DNA from 4 places in the Limibacter armeniacum genome. Region 2 is predicted to be linked to each of the others. Evidence: riboswitches for the same ligand, from Rfam matches in the RefSeq annotation. Region 2 holds a riboswitch; each other region holds the start of a gene.
The links. Region 2 has a riboswitch for S-adenosylmethionine ahead of V6R21_RS27430 (hypothetical protein). Riboswitches for the same ligand answer to the same signal wherever they lie in the genome.
Positions count from the first base shown of each region.

Region 1: another riboswitch for S-adenosylmethionine. It lies ahead of V6R21_RS05740 (hypothetical protein); the one in region 2 lies ahead of V6R21_RS27430 (hypothetical protein).
Region 3: another riboswitch for S-adenosylmethionine. It lies ahead of V6R21_RS05575 (hypothetical protein); the one in region 2 lies ahead of V6R21_RS27430 (hypothetical protein).
Region 4: another riboswitch for S-adenosylmethionine. It lies ahead of V6R21_RS10635 (O-acetylhomoserine aminocarboxypropyltransferase/cysteine synthase family protein); the one in region 2 lies ahead of V6R21_RS27430 (hypothetical protein).

Region 1 covers NZ_JBAJNO010000007.1:30,004-33,664, reverse strand. Annotated here, with positions in the region: gene V6R21_RS05755 (MvaI/BcnI family restriction endonuclease) at 1-183, opposite strand, end outside; gene V6R21_RS05750 (very short patch repair endonuclease) at 243-677, opposite strand; gene V6R21_RS05745 (hypothetical protein) at 705-899, opposite strand; gene V6R21_RS05740 (hypothetical protein) at 975-1,301, opposite strand; SAM-I-IV-variant riboswitch at 1,365-1,478, opposite strand; gene V6R21_RS05735 (hypothetical protein) at 1,652-2,239, opposite strand; gene V6R21_RS05730 (hypothetical protein) at 2,487-2,987, opposite strand; gene V6R21_RS05725 (TM2 domain-containing protein) at 2,980-3,282, opposite strand; gene V6R21_RS05720 (hypothetical protein) at 3,486-3,661, opposite strand, start outside.
Region 2 covers NZ_JBAJNO010000009.1:2,305,451-2,309,111, forward strand. Annotated here, with positions in the region: gene metK (methionine adenosyltransferase) at 1-545, opposite strand, end outside; gene V6R21_RS27430 (hypothetical protein) at 674-1,360, opposite strand; SAM riboswitch class I at 1,493-1,603, opposite strand; gene V6R21_RS27435 (sigma-54-dependent transcriptional regulator) at 1,734-2,894, opposite strand; RNA gene rnpB (RNase P RNA component class A) at 3,188-3,607, opposite strand.
Region 3 covers NZ_JBAJNO010000007.1:153-3,813, reverse strand. Annotated here, with positions in the region: gene V6R21_RS05590 (MvaI/BcnI family restriction endonuclease) at 1-77, opposite strand, end outside; gene V6R21_RS05585 (very short patch repair endonuclease) at 137-571, opposite strand; gene V6R21_RS05580 (hypothetical protein) at 599-793, opposite strand; gene V6R21_RS05575 (hypothetical protein) at 869-1,195, opposite strand; SAM-I-IV-variant riboswitch at 1,259-1,372, opposite strand; gene V6R21_RS05570 (hypothetical protein) at 1,546-2,133, opposite strand; gene V6R21_RS05565 (hypothetical protein) at 2,381-2,881, opposite strand; gene V6R21_RS05560 (TM2 domain-containing protein) at 2,874-3,176, opposite strand; partial or broken gene V6R21_RS05555 (hypothetical protein) at 3,380-3,661, opposite strand, start outside.
Region 4 covers NZ_JBAJNO010000008.1:1,157,311-1,160,971, forward strand. Annotated here, with positions in the region: gene cysM (cysteine synthase CysM) at 1-213, opposite strand, end outside; SAM riboswitch class I at 774-880, shown strand; gene V6R21_RS10635 (O-acetylhomoserine aminocarboxypropyltransferase/cysteine synthase family protein) at 1,191-2,507, shown strand; gene metX (homoserine O-acetyltransferase MetX) at 2,549-3,637, shown strand; gene V6R21_RS10645 (homoserine dehydrogenase) at 3,621-3,661, shown strand, end outside.

The DNA.
Region 1 (3,661 bases), on a different contig from region 2:
TGTACTAAAATCCACAACTCTCCCTTGCTTGAGGATTTCCCTCAACTCCCCTGAGGCGTCAATAATACTTTTCTTTAGCATTGTTTCCGTCATCCGGATCAGGCTAAACTCTTCCCTACAGTATTTCTGGATAATCTCAATTAGGCGTTCTTCCCCCTCATTGGGGATAAAAAATGGATTCACGTTTAAGTTGGTTTAGCTTTTACAATTGGTTTGCATTATAGCAATAAATAGTATTATTCTCATACCTTGATCATATCAACCAAGCTATCTAGCACTTTCAGGGTCCTTTCTTTGTCATACCTAATAGCACACTCCCAAACCGTCATCACATTCCACCCTTCCCTCAACAAGTCCATACGGTGGCTAATGTCATTGGCTCGGTTCCGAGCGATTTTCCAACGCCAAAACTCTGTGTTGGTCTTGGGCAGCTTGTAGTACTTGCAGTCTTGGTGCCCATGCCAGAAGCAGCCATGGACAAAGATCACGGTCTTGTACTTGGGTAACACGATGTCAGGTTTGCCAGGCAGGACTTTGCCCCTGTACCTGCCGTGCAGCCGGAAGCGGAAGCCATGGCGGTGCAGGTAGCGCCTCACAATCAGCTCAGGCCTCGTATCCTTGCCCTTGATCGAGGCCATGATCCTGCTGCGTACTTCGGGGCTAAACTTGTCGGGCATCGCTTTTTGGAAGAGAAGTTACGAAATTCACTTCTTTCTCCCCCTTTTTTCGTCTTCAAGCTCCTTGTTGGACTTGGCAATCCTCTTTTTAAGAGCCCTTATATCAAGCCACGAAGGCACTCCCATAACAACTGTTACTATAAACATAACCCTTAGATCTGTCATGTAATCCGTGACAGGCGAGGTCAGCCATTCAATGAACCAGTAATATACCTTTTCCATGGTATTGAAGTCTTGTTTCAGTAAAAATGAAGGGGGGCCTTCCTCCCAATCGAAGTCAGGCCCATGCAAGAGGAATCAGTTCTCAATCGAAAGCTTTCCCTCTTTCAGCTTGATACACCGGTCAAATGATATACAATTGCCCCCAAACAGCAGTTGGCAGCTATTCAGGTTGTAGATGGGCCATAATTCCAGGTAGGAAGACTGACACACTATCTTCGATGCCAGCGAAGGGTCACGTGAGATCAACTCTCCTGCAAGGGCAATCATATATGCCCCCTTTCTTGTGGCAAATCCCTTGTTGCCCACGAGTCTGTTAAAGTACCCAACCAGTTGCTCGGTACTGTCACGGTGTAGCGTCAAGCGACACTCCTTGATTAGTTCTGTAAATGATTGTGTTGCCATTACCATTCTAGTTTTGTTGTGAAAAATAAACCAAATGGCATCAGGAAATGGGAAGGAAAATAGTGAGGCGCATTTTTTTGTCCTGCTCCAAAAGAGGTTCGGACCACATCGCACTGGACCACCGTGGCTTGTCTTGCTCGGTTGGTATCCCCTTCCATGGGATTCTTGATGCTACTGTAAGTATAGGATTCTTTTTATAATTAATCCAAAATATTTTTATAAATACCTCTACCAAGAAGTTCTTCGGGAAATCTGATGATAATAAAAAGGACAATCCTAATAAGTAAGGTTGAGGATAACCGGAATATGAGTCATCCCGAGTTATTATTGGGATGACTCATATTTATCAATTACACAGCCTTATTCTGTACTGGAGTCACTTTTACATAGTCCATGAACTTACGAAGTTTGTCCATAATGATCGGTGTAGAAACAACAAACTTCTCCCCTTGTACCCAAAATTCAATATAGGTAGACGAGATACTCCCCTTCGCTTTTCTATAGCTAATGAATAAATCTTTTGATACAGTATAGTCATGATAAACTTCCTCGTTTCTTAGAGGTTTTTCTTTATTAATCTTCTCCTGAAGGATTTGATAGTTTTGTAAAATAGCTTTACACTGCTCTAATGTCAGTTCTATATAAGTAATGTCTGCTATTCTTGTCTGATCAGTCTCGAATTGCTTCCGGTCCGGATAATATTTATCGGCACCGATTACCAATTTTGAAATATCCCTATATTTATAACCTGTGAGTTCTAAATAAGAATTACTATTATATGATTTACCCTTAAATACAGTATAGGTTCTAATCGTACTATACTCTCCTTCTGTGTGCTTCTCTACATTGGTTTTGATATACTGTTCTGTAATGTATCTAGTTTGCATACAACCAGTAAGTAATGCTACCATCGACAAGGAGATGAGTGCTTTTCTCATTATTAGTTTTAGTTTTAAAATGATTATAAAAAATATGATTTAATAAGTGTTCTTGAAATAATACAACTACAATAGTATCATTAAAGTAGCCTACTTTTCTTACAAATACTTTAAACCCATCGCCACATGTCCCGATCTTTATTAGATCTATGATCACCGCAATAGCCAAGGATAAGCATAAAAAAACAGCCTGAAACGATCGTGTATCAGGCTGCTTTTATAACCGATCAAGCGGCTTGTCAATACGCTATTCCTTTACCTTGTGCATGTCCAGGTAGAACTTCTTCTCGCCTTCATTCCCCACCAGCAGCTTGAAGTGATCATAACTTTCGCTATACTGCTGTATCACCCCGCATTTCCTAAAATCCTGGTCCTGCTCTCCTTTTACATACAGTACGGAGTCCTGCTCTACCTTGTAGGTCAGTTCATGCGTTTTCTTCATCGGCTCATCGCTGAAAGCCATGGCAAAATCGACCAGCCCCCCATCCATATGTACAACTGCCCGATTCCCTTCGTAGAAACTGAACTCCATTTCGACAGAAGAGAGTGCCATCACCATCAACCCTTGCCCCATTTTCTCCCAACCGTCCTTTTCCTCTTGAGTGCCGAGTGCCTCAGTCACAAAAGGAGTCAGGTCCACCTTGTATCTGCCCTGCAGCTTGTCACTGTCAAATACACCGGAATCTTTCTCACTTATATTACATGCGGCTGTGAGCAGAACCAGTAAAAGAAGTAGCCACCTACTCATTACTATCTGTTTTGGATGCCTGTATCATGGAAATGTTCCGGGCCATGTCCTCATCCCTTTCCTTCTTCTCCAGCTGGTCTATCTGAGCGAACAGCTTGGCATTGTAACGACTCACTTTGCCAGGTATCAGGAAAAGGTCAATCAAGGCCCAAACCCCTACGCCCCCAAGCGTAAACCAGTACAGGAACTGGATGCCCCACATCCCGAGGTAAGCATAATGGGCCCCAAAAAAGAACCAGAACAGATAGGTCGTGCCCGTTGATTTTACTTTCGATTGCAGATAGTGCTTGTTCATACTTTTAAGGTTTTTGCAGGCTTCTCAAAGTCCTTTGCATGTGTTGCCGGACAATGAAAGGCCTCCGATAGATGATAATAGTTTTAAGTTGCTTTAATTGGATAATTAAGTTTTTTTGTTCGGATTCCACCCTGTTCACTTTATCAATGCCCTGTTTTATTTGACAATCACATCGCCTAGCTTTACAAAAAAAACAATAGTGTTCACACTCCCCGCCATTCCTGAGGCCCCTTCTCCTCATCCGGCGCAAAGTCACACTCCTTGCACCGCTCCTGCTCCGCATCGATAAACCACTGGCCTTCCTCCAGCTCACTGGTAAGGTAAATCCGGTATTCTGTCGGACATACCGCCGTTTGAATCCCTAGAATTGGCTGCTGCT
Region 2 (3,661 bases):
GGTTTGTGGTTGTCATCATATTCGATTGTAACCTGAGCCTTTGCATCAGGACGCAAGTATGACATGACCGCTGACCCTTCTTTTCTGATTCTAGCTAATTCCTTTACCAGTCTGTGCGAGTAAGCCAATGCCATTGGCATGTACTCACGCGTTTCGTTGGTAGCATAGCCGAACATCATTCCCTGATCTCCTGCTCCTTGCTCTTTATCTATTCCTTCTCCTTCGTTAACACCCTGTGCAATATCAGGAGATTGGCTATGTAATGCCACCTGTACACCACAAGAGTCTGCCGAGAACTGATAGTCATCTTCGTCATAACCGATTTTAGCAATTGTTTCCCTTACAATATCAGGGATTTCAACATATGCCTTTGTCGTAATTTCGCCAGCCACTACTACTAGTCCTGTTGTCACCATTGTCTCACAAGCTACCCTTGAATCCGGGTCCTGTTGTAGCATAGCATCAAGGATCGCATCTGAAATTTGATCCGCAATTTTATCTGGGTGTCCTTCTGACACAGACTCTGAAGTGAATAAGTATGACATATTGATATTCTGTATTTATAAATGATTCTATATATAATTATGGGCTATCATAGGGTTTCGCTGATCGTTATGCTTCTAAAAAGCAGACTATTGTCATTGATGGCTAACCTTATAACATATCCAAAGTCTTAAAATTTAATTGTATTTCGGAGTTTTACGTTTCCCTCCTTCACAAACTTTAACTTAGTTCTATACTTTACAGTACTGCTATCCTCTGATAGTGATACCCCCTTGTTACTTATCTTACTGACTTTACCTTCTGTATGTAGAACCCACTCATACCCTGCTCGGTTATAAAGTTCTTTCGCATATTCCTCAACATTCTCTTGATGTAAAGACTCACTCTCCAGTTTTTCAGTTAACCCATTCCAGTAAAAGACTTCATTTCGTTTTAACTTTCCTTTTGCATAACTGTAAAACTCATGTTCCTTACCATGCCAATTGGCAACCGTTACCAGTGCATTGTTCAGTGAAGCCACACTTTTAAAGGTAAACCCTATTCCGTATCTAAAGTTTTGATGATCTACCAAAGCTTTACTGTCTCTTATTCCAAATTGGGTCGCTACCTGATAAGCTTGTTTCTGCATCACTGAGTCCATGTGCAAAAAAGGATTGTTTCCTTCCCAAAAGCCTGGAATATGAGACGAACTAATATTTACCTGCTCTAAAATGGTCTTGGCTTCTGAGAAATCAAGCATCATTTCATAGCGGCCTGTACCATCATGTTTTAGGTATATATCTTCACGAATTTCAAAGCAAGATGTAACCAATAAGGGTACCGCCAAGCAGAACAGTGTTCTTAAAAGACGATTCATTTATTAGTAATTAAAGTATGTAACCTCCTCTACTTTTTGGGGTCAATACAGCTCCTGCAACCCTTATCTTAAATTAAGAATCTATTCAGGGAAAAGCTATCAAGGAAGGGGAAAGGTGGGGAAATTTGTCAGATCTCATCTTTGCCCGGACATTGCTGCCATACAGGCTGGGAGTTAGCACCTTGTAACACCAGGTTGCTAAGATTTCATCGGGCCCAGTCCCTCCATCTTTCTTGATAAGCAGCGCAAAACTAGACATTTCCGGATAAACTTCCTAAGAATCTTAAAAAATGGCTTTGTGAGTCATAGAAGTCAGAATGGACCTAACAAAAAAAACCGGATGCTTTCGTCATCCGGTTTTTTGAGTTTAGTATTACATAAAGCAATACCTCTCAACATCTGTTTCTGTAATTTCCTTACTTGACATAATTGTCAGTCTTTCAATTACATTTCGCAACTCACGAATATTTCCTGTCCAGTCATGTCCTTTCAGTTTTTCTAATGCTGCTTCGGTAATCGTCATTTTAGGTTTACCATAGTCTGCAGCAATATCTTCCAAGAAACGCTCAACCAAAAGTGGAATATCATTTTTACGGTCATTCAGGGAAGGTACCTTTATTACAATTACACTTAACCTGTGATAAAGGTCTTCTCGGAATTTATTCTCGGCAATCATCTCTTTCAGGTCCTTGTTGGTAGCCGCCAATACTCGTACATCTACCTTGATGTCTTTATCACCTCCAACACGTGTAATGCGGTTTTCCTGAAGTGCTCTCAACACTTTTGCCTGAGCTGAAAGGCTCATATCACCGATCTCATCCAAGAAAAGTGTACCTCCATCTGCCTGCTCAAACTTACCGATCCTTTGTTTATGAGCCGAGGTAAAAGAGCCTTTCTCATGACCAAACAATTCACTTTCAATCAATTCAGCTGGAATAGCGGCACAGTTCACCTCAACCAAAGGGTTTGCTGATCGATCACTTTTTCCATGGATCCATCTTGCCACCAGTTCTTTACCCGAACCATTAGGTCCTGTAATCATCACTCTTGCATCAGTAGGAGCTACTTTCTCGATCGTCTCCTTCATATGCATGACAGGGTCTGAGTCACCTACGATGTCAAAGCGTTTGGCAATTTTCTTCTTCAATACCTTGGTCTCAGCTACCAATGTAGACTTGTCAAGTGCATTTCGGACTGCCAACAATAACCTGTTCAGTTCAGGTGGCTTAGAGATAAAGTCAAAGGCACCTTTCTTGGTAGCATCTACCGCCATATCAATATTGGCATGAGCCGAAATCATGATAAACTGTGTGTTCTTACCATATTCCATTGCTTTTTCCAATACTGCAATGCCATCAATCTTAGGCATTTTCACATCGCAAAGTGCTACATCGTAGTCCTCTATAACCAGTTTTTCCAAGGCTTCTTCTCCATCCTTAGCCTCTTCTACCACATAGTTTTCAAACTCAAGAATCTCCCTAAGGGTCATTCTGATATTCTTATCATCATCTATGATAAGGATTTTAGCCTTCATAATAAGGTGATTTATTTGGTGTTCAGTATATTTTATTACGTCACAAGACTAAGAAACACAAGCCTCCTCTACGCCTCTTTTCACCATACTGCTCCAGCTGTGCTCTCTTATGGGAAAATTATAGAGCAAAGGTTATACTATATCTTACTTCTGTCTTCAAAAAGATTTCAACCTCGCCCTAAAACTGTCTCATTTTTATCCAAAAATGGATCATCTCCAAAAGATACAGATTTGAACCTGAATCTTGCAACAATAAAAAACCCGAAAGGCTTCTAATAAACCTTTCGGGTAAAAAGAAATACAGACCTATAAGCCGAGTTCTGTACCTCTGCAAGCAGAGGCTCTTATCATTTATCTAGGCCTGCAGTTGCCCACAGGCTCCATCAACCTACCCATCTCGTCCAACCACTTTCGAAAAAGCAGGTCACAAGGCGAGCAACCTTGTGCCGGTGGAAAAAGCCGACAGACGAGACCTATTTGGTTTTTCACCCCGTAAGGTTTACCATGCCACCGTTGTCACCAACAATGCGGTGGGCTCTTACCCCACCCTTTCACCCTTACCTCACAAATGCAAGGCGGTTTGCTTTCTGTTGCACTTTCTGTCACTGCCGAAACAGTGCCTTCCCGTTAAGAAGTACGGTGCTCTATGGTGCTCGGACTTTCCTCTTCAGCATTTCCTAAGAAACTACTACAGCGATAAGACAGTCTGTATTTCATTGACAAAAGTACAATTTTTTGCATAGTTATTGAAAGTCTGTTGGCAACAT
Region 3 (3,661 bases), on a different contig from region 2:
AACTCTTCCCTACAGTATTTCTGGATAATCTCAATTAGGCGTTCTTCCCCCTCATTGGGGATAAAAAATGGATTCACGTTTAAGTTGGTTTAGCTTTTACAATTGGTTTGCATTATAGCAATAAATAGTATTATTCTCATACCTTGATCATATCAACCAAGCTATCTAGCACTTTCAGGGTCCTTTCTTTGTCATACCTAATAGCACACTCCCAAACCGTCATCACATTCCACCCTTCCCTCAACAAGTCCATACGGTGGCTAATGTCATTGGCTCGGTTCCGAGCGATTTTCCAACGCCAAAACTCTGTGTTGGTCTTGGGCAGCTTGTAGTACTTGCAGTCTTGGTGCCCATGCCAGAAGCAGCCATGGACAAAGATCACGGTCTTGTACTTGGGTAACACGATGTCAGGTTTGCCAGGCAGGACTTTGCCCCTGTACCTGCCGTGCAGCCGGAAGCGGAAGCCATGGCGGTGCAGGTAGCGCCTCACAATCAGCTCAGGCCTCGTATCCTTGCCCTTGATCGAGGCCATGATCCTGCTGCGTACTTCGGGGCTAAACTTGTCGGGCATCGCTTTTTGGAAGAGAAGTTACGAAATTCACTTCTTTCTCCCCCTTTTTTCGTCTTCAAGCTCCTTGTTGGACTTGGCAATCCTCTTTTTAAGAGCCCTTATATCAAGCCACGAAGGCACTCCCATAACAACTGTTACTATAAACATAACCCTTAGATCTGTCATGTAATCCGTGACAGGCGAGGTCAGCCATTCAATGAACCAGTAATATACCTTTTCCATGGTATTGAAGTCTTGTTTCAGTAAAAATGAAGGGGGGCCTTCCTCCCAATCGAAGTCAGGCCCATGCAAGAGGAATCAGTTCTCAATCGAAAGCTTTCCCTCTTTCAGCTTGATACACCGGTCAAATGATATACAATTGCCCCCAAACAGCAGTTGGCAGCTATTCAGGTTGTAGATGGGCCATAATTCCAGGTAGGAAGACTGACACACTATCTTCGATGCCAGCGAAGGGTCACGTGAGATCAACTCTCCTGCAAGGGCAATCATATATGCCCCCTTTCTTGTGGCAAATCCCTTGTTGCCCACGAGTCTGTTAAAGTACCCAACCAGTTGCTCGGTACTGTCACGGTGTAGCGTCAAGCGACACTCCTTGATTAGTTCTGTAAATGATTGTGTTGCCATTACCATTCTAGTTTTGTTGTGAAAAATAAACCAAATGGCATCAGGAAATGGGAAGGAAAATAGTGAGGCGCATTTTTTTGTCCTGCTCCAAAAGAGGTTCGGACCACATCGCACTGGACCACCGTGGCTTGTCTTGCTCGGTTGGTATCCCCTTCCATGGGATTCTTGATGCTACTGTAAGTATAGGATTCTTTTTATAATTAATCCAAAATATTTTTATAAATACCTCTACCAAGAAGTTCTTCGGGAAATCTGATGATAATAAAAAGGACAATCCTAATAAGTAAGGTTGAGGATAACCGGAATATGAGTCATCCCGAGTTATTATTGGGATGACTCATATTTATCAATTACACAGCCTTATTCTGTACTGGAGTCACTTTTACATAGTCCATGAACTTACGAAGTTTGTCCATAATGATCGGTGTAGAAACAACAAACTTCTCCCCTTGTACCCAAAATTCAATATAGGTAGACGAGATACTCCCCTTCGCTTTTCTATAGCTAATGAATAAATCTTTTGATACAGTATAGTCATGATAAACTTCCTCGTTTCTTAGAGGTTTTTCTTTATTAATCTTCTCCTGAAGGATTTGATAGTTTTGTAAAATAGCTTTACACTGCTCTAATGTCAGTTCTATATAAGTAATGTCTGCTATTCTTGTCTGATCAGTCTCGAATTGCTTCCGGTCCGGATAATATTTATCGGCACCGATTACCAATTTTGAAATATCCCTATATTTATAACCTGTGAGTTCTAAATAAGAATTACTATTATATGATTTACCCTTAAATACAGTATAGGTTCTAATCGTACTATACTCTCCTTCTGTGTGCTTCTCTACATTGGTTTTGATATACTGTTCTGTAATGTATCTAGTTTGCATACAACCAGTAAGTAATGCTACCATCGACAAGGAGATGAGTGCTTTTCTCATTATTAGTTTTAGTTTTAAAATGATTATAAAAAATATGATTTAATAAGTGTTCTTGAAATAATACAACTACAATAGTATCATTAAAGTAGCCTACTTTTCTTACAAATACTTTAAACCCATCGCCACATGTCCCGATCTTTATTAGATCTATGATCACCGCAATAGCCAAGGATAAGCATAAAAAAACAGCCTGAAACGATCGTGTATCAGGCTGCTTTTATAACCGATCAAGCGGCTTGTCAATACGCTATTCCTTTACCTTGTGCATGTCCAGGTAGAACTTCTTCTCGCCTTCATTCCCCACCAGCAGCTTGAAGTGATCATAACTTTCGCTATACTGCTGTATCACCCCGCATTTCCTAAAATCCTGGTCCTGCTCTCCTTTTACATACAGTACGGAGTCCTGCTCTACCTTGTAGGTCAGTTCATGCGTTTTCTTCATCGGCTCATCGCTGAAAGCCATGGCAAAATCGACCAGCCCCCCATCCATATGTACAACTGCCCGATTCCCTTCGTAGAAACTGAACTCCATTTCGACAGAAGAGAGTGCCATCACCATCAACCCTTGCCCCATTTTCTCCCAACCGTCCTTTTCCTCTTGAGTGCCGAGTGCCTCAGTCACAAAAGGAGTCAGGTCCACCTTGTATCTGCCCTGCAGCTTGTCACTGTCAAATACACCGGAATCTTTCTCACTTATATTACATGCGGCTGTGAGCAGAACCAGTAAAAGAAGTAGCCACCTACTCATTACTATCTGTTTTGGATGCCTGTATCATGGAAATGTTCCGGGCCATGTCCTCATCCCTTTCCTTCTTCTCCAGCTGGTCTATCTGAGCGAACAGCTTGGCATTGTAACGACTCACTTTGCCAGGTATCAGGAAAAGGTCAATCAAGGCCCAAACCCCTACGCCCCCAAGCGTAAACCAGTACAGGAACTGGATGCCCCACATCCCGAGGTAAGCATAATGGGCCCCAAAAAAGAACCAGAACAGATAGGTCGTGCCCGTTGATTTTACTTTCGATTGCAGATAGTGCTTGTTCATACTTTTAAGGTTTTTGCAGGCTTCTCAAAGTCCTTTGCATGTGTTGCCGGACAATGAAAGGCCTCCGATAGATGATAATAGTTTTAAGTTGCTTTAATTGGATAATTAAGTTTTTTTGTTCGGATTCCACCCTGTTCACTTTATCAATGCCCTGTTTTATTTGACAATCACATCGCCTAGCTTTACAAAAAAAACAATAGTGTTCACACTCCCCGCCATTCCTGAGGCCCCTTCTCCTCATCCGGCGCAAAGTCACACTCCTTGCACCGCTCCTGCTCCGCATCGATAAACCACTGGCCTTCCTCCAGCTCACTGGTAAGGTAAATCCGGTATTCTGTCGGACATACCGCCGTTTGAATCCCTAGAATTGGCTGCTGCTCCAGGCGCATATAGCAGTCCCCAGTCCGTGCTTTGGTGCGCCGCAGCTCCTTGCCGTTGTAGTAGAAAACAATCTGACGGGGTTCTGTCAACCTGATCAGCAAGGT
Region 4 (3,661 bases), on a different contig from region 2:
ATTGCCGCTGGTGGCTTCAACCAGTTTCATTCCTGGTTTCAGTTCACCTCTGTCAATAGCCCCTTGTATCATACTGAGAGCAGGTCTGTCTTTGACACTACCGCCGGGGTTATGACCTTCTAATTTTCCATAAACCTTAACATTTGGGTTAAGGTTTAGATGTGTAACCTCTACTAATGGGGTGGATCCTACCAAGTCAAGGATTGATGGCATAATATATTTTCTTTGTGTTTTGAATTCAATTTAACGCTGTCACTGTTATAAATTCTATATTCAATTGAAGAAAAGCATACTTCAAATTAGATCAATTCATAATTGAATGCTAAAGAATTTATTTATTGTATCAAATAATAGAGCTTCCTGAGTTGCTAATTTTCCACTCCCTTTCTTATCGATAGCCTAGTTGTTATATAGGGTATTGAGGCAAATTTACGCATGTCATCTGTTTCTATCCAATTTATGAAATCAGAAACTGTCTGTAATCTTTGTACCTATTTGATAATCTAGGTGATAGAGTTATACCGTTTCTTGTTACAGTTTGTAAGTTTGCTAGCTATAATCATTATCAAGGCTTTTTTGTTTTGAATTTTTTGTATTCAGCTAGTTCATTGGTAAGAGAAAAGTAGGATAAGCTTTTTCTCATCGAAGCTTTTGGTATAGCTCCTTAGGATTAAAATAAATCTTAATTTTTTTGTGATGTTGTTTGGTTTTTTTCAGAAATGGTCAGTATGTTTGTGGCACATACAGTCAATTACCTCACATCTGAAGTAATTGGTTTATAAAGAAGAGGCGAGAGACTAGGCTTTAAGACCCTCTAGCAACCCCCTCACTCGTGGGAAAGGTGCTAATTCCTAGCCTAAGTTTTTAGGACATATAAACTAATTAGGCATCATGAAAGCATTTAAAATTCTTTTTGTTGACGCAGCAGCGTTGACCCAATTTTTTGCATCTCGCAACACGTACAATTTCTCATACCGAATGTGTATGCGAATGCGAATGTGTAGCTAATCGCACATACACTCCCCACACCTCCGTTTCCATCTCCTAAGATGTATTGTTACGTTTCGCACCAAGTGACGCGCGGCTTGGTACAGGCGTTTCTTTATCCTTAGCACAAGCAGGAGGCTCGTTTTGGTCTACAAAACGTGTTTTAAGAACCATTGTACCATTTTATTAAAATCCAAAGAGCCATGTCAGATAATAAATTAAGATTCGAAACACTACAAGTGCATGCAGGTCAGGAAGTTGAAGCTACTACGAATGCCCGTGCAGTACCGATTTACCAAACTACATCTTACACATTCAACGATGCAGAACATGGTGCTAACCTGTTTGCCTTGAAAAAGTTTGGCAATATCTACACTCGAATCATGAACCCAACAACGGATGTGTTTGAGAAGCGAATCGCTGCACTTGAAGGCGGAGTGGCAGCACTTGCAGTAGCTTCAGGACAGGCAGCGCAGTTTATTGCACTGAATAACCTTTGTGAGTCAGGAGATAATATTGTTTCTACAACATACCTATATGGCGGAACTTATAATCAGTTTAAAGTGTCTTTCAAAAGGTTAGGCATTGGGGTGAGGTTTGCAGAAGGTGATGATGCAGAGAGTTTTGAGAAGCTGATTGATGAGCGTACCAAAGCACTGTATCTGGAAACTATTGGGAACCCACAGTTTAATATTCCAGACTTTGAAGCAATCGCAAAAGTTGCGCAGAAACATAATATTCCATTGGTGGTAGACAATACTTTTGGAGCAGGGGGGTACTTGTTCCGACCTATTGACCATGGTGCCAATGTTGTAACGGCTTCGGCTACGAAATGGATTGGTGGACACGGAACATCAATTGGTGGAGTCATAGTAGATGCGGGTAATTTCAACTGGGCAAATGGTAAGTTTCCTCAGTTTACAGAACCATCAGAAGGATACCATGGATTGAAGTTCTGGGAAGTTTTTGGAGAGGGTGGTCCATTTGGAAATATAGCTTTCGCAATCAGAGCGAGGGTAGAGGGACTGAGAGATTTTGGTCCAGCATTGAGTCCATTCAATTCCTTCCTTTTATTACAAGGTTTAGAAACACTTTCTCTTCGTGTACAAAGACATGTTGATAATGCTTTGGCTTTGGCAGAGTGGTTAGCATCACATGATGCAGTTGAGTCAGTGAATTACCCAGGCCTGAAAACAAGTCCATACCATGAGCTTGCGAAGAAATACCTGACAAATGGTTTTGGAGCAGTATTGTCATTTGAAGTAAAAGGAGGAAAAGAAGTTGCCAAAGACTTTATCAGTCAGCTAAATCTGGCAAGTCACTTGGCTAATGTAGGAGATGCTAAAACACTGATTATTCATCCAGCGTCAACTACGCACCAACAGCTTTCAGATGAAGAGCAGGTGGCAGCTGGAGTTACCTCTGGATTGTTGAGAGTATCTGTAGGAATTGAACATATAGAAGATATCAAAAGTGATTTTCAGCAGGCATTTGAAAAAGTTAGCCTGACTGTTAGCTAATAATAAATATACCACTTGCCATGTAGCGGCTAGCATGGCAGGTGGTTTGGAACGAGAACCGAGATAAGATACAAAAGATGGAAGCGCATTATTTTCACTACAATGAGGATTTCCAGTTGGAATCCGGAGATCAGCTTAAAGGCTTTACGCTTAAGTACTGTACGTTTGGAAAACCTAACCATGACTTTTCGAATGTGGTATGGGTTTGCCATGCACTTACAGGAAATGCAGAAGTGACAGACTGGTGGGCAGGACTTTTTGGAGATGGAAGTCTTTTTAATCCTGACGAACATTTTGTGATCTGTGCAAACGTCTTGGGGTCTTGTTATGGTTCTACTGGACCTTTGTCTATCAATCCTGATACAGGAGAGCCTTATTTCCATGCTTTTCCTCAGCTTACAATCAGAGATATTGTAAATGCATTGGATTTGTTACGTGAGAGCTTAGGCATCACACATATTCAGACATTGATTGGAGGGTCGTTAGGTGGGCAGCAGGCAATCGAATGGGCTTTGAAACGCCCTAGACTGATGGAAAACCTGATTCTGGCAGCGACCAATGCAGTACATTCACCGTGGGGTGTGGCTTTTAATGAAACACAGCGTCTGGCTTTGGAAGCTGACCCGACTTGGCTTGAAAATAATGAGAAAGCAGGGCAGAATGGGTTGAAAGCTGCACGTGCAATTGCCATGCTTTCATACAGAAACTACAACACGTATGATGTAACTCAACAAGAAGGAACAAATGAAAATATAGATGAGTTTAGAGCTTCTTCTTACCAGCGTTATCAGGGCGAAAAGTTACTCAGTAGGTTTAATGCTTATTCATACTGGTCGCTTTCCAAAGCAATGGACTCACATAATGTAGCAAGAGGAAGAGGTAGCTTACAGGATGCTCTCCAAAATATTGAAGCTTATACCCATGTGATTGGGGTAACAACGGATATTTTATTTCCTGTATCGGAGCAAAGGTTTATCGCTCGGTATGTGCCTAATGTGACGTATGAAGAAATCAACTCCACATACGGTCACGACGGTTTTTTGGTTGAGACCGAAAAAATTGCATCAGCCATAAAAGCTTTTTTCAGACATAAAGACAAAAAAAAATTAGTATATGACCAAGGATGTTAACATTGGACTTTTTGGATTTGGTTG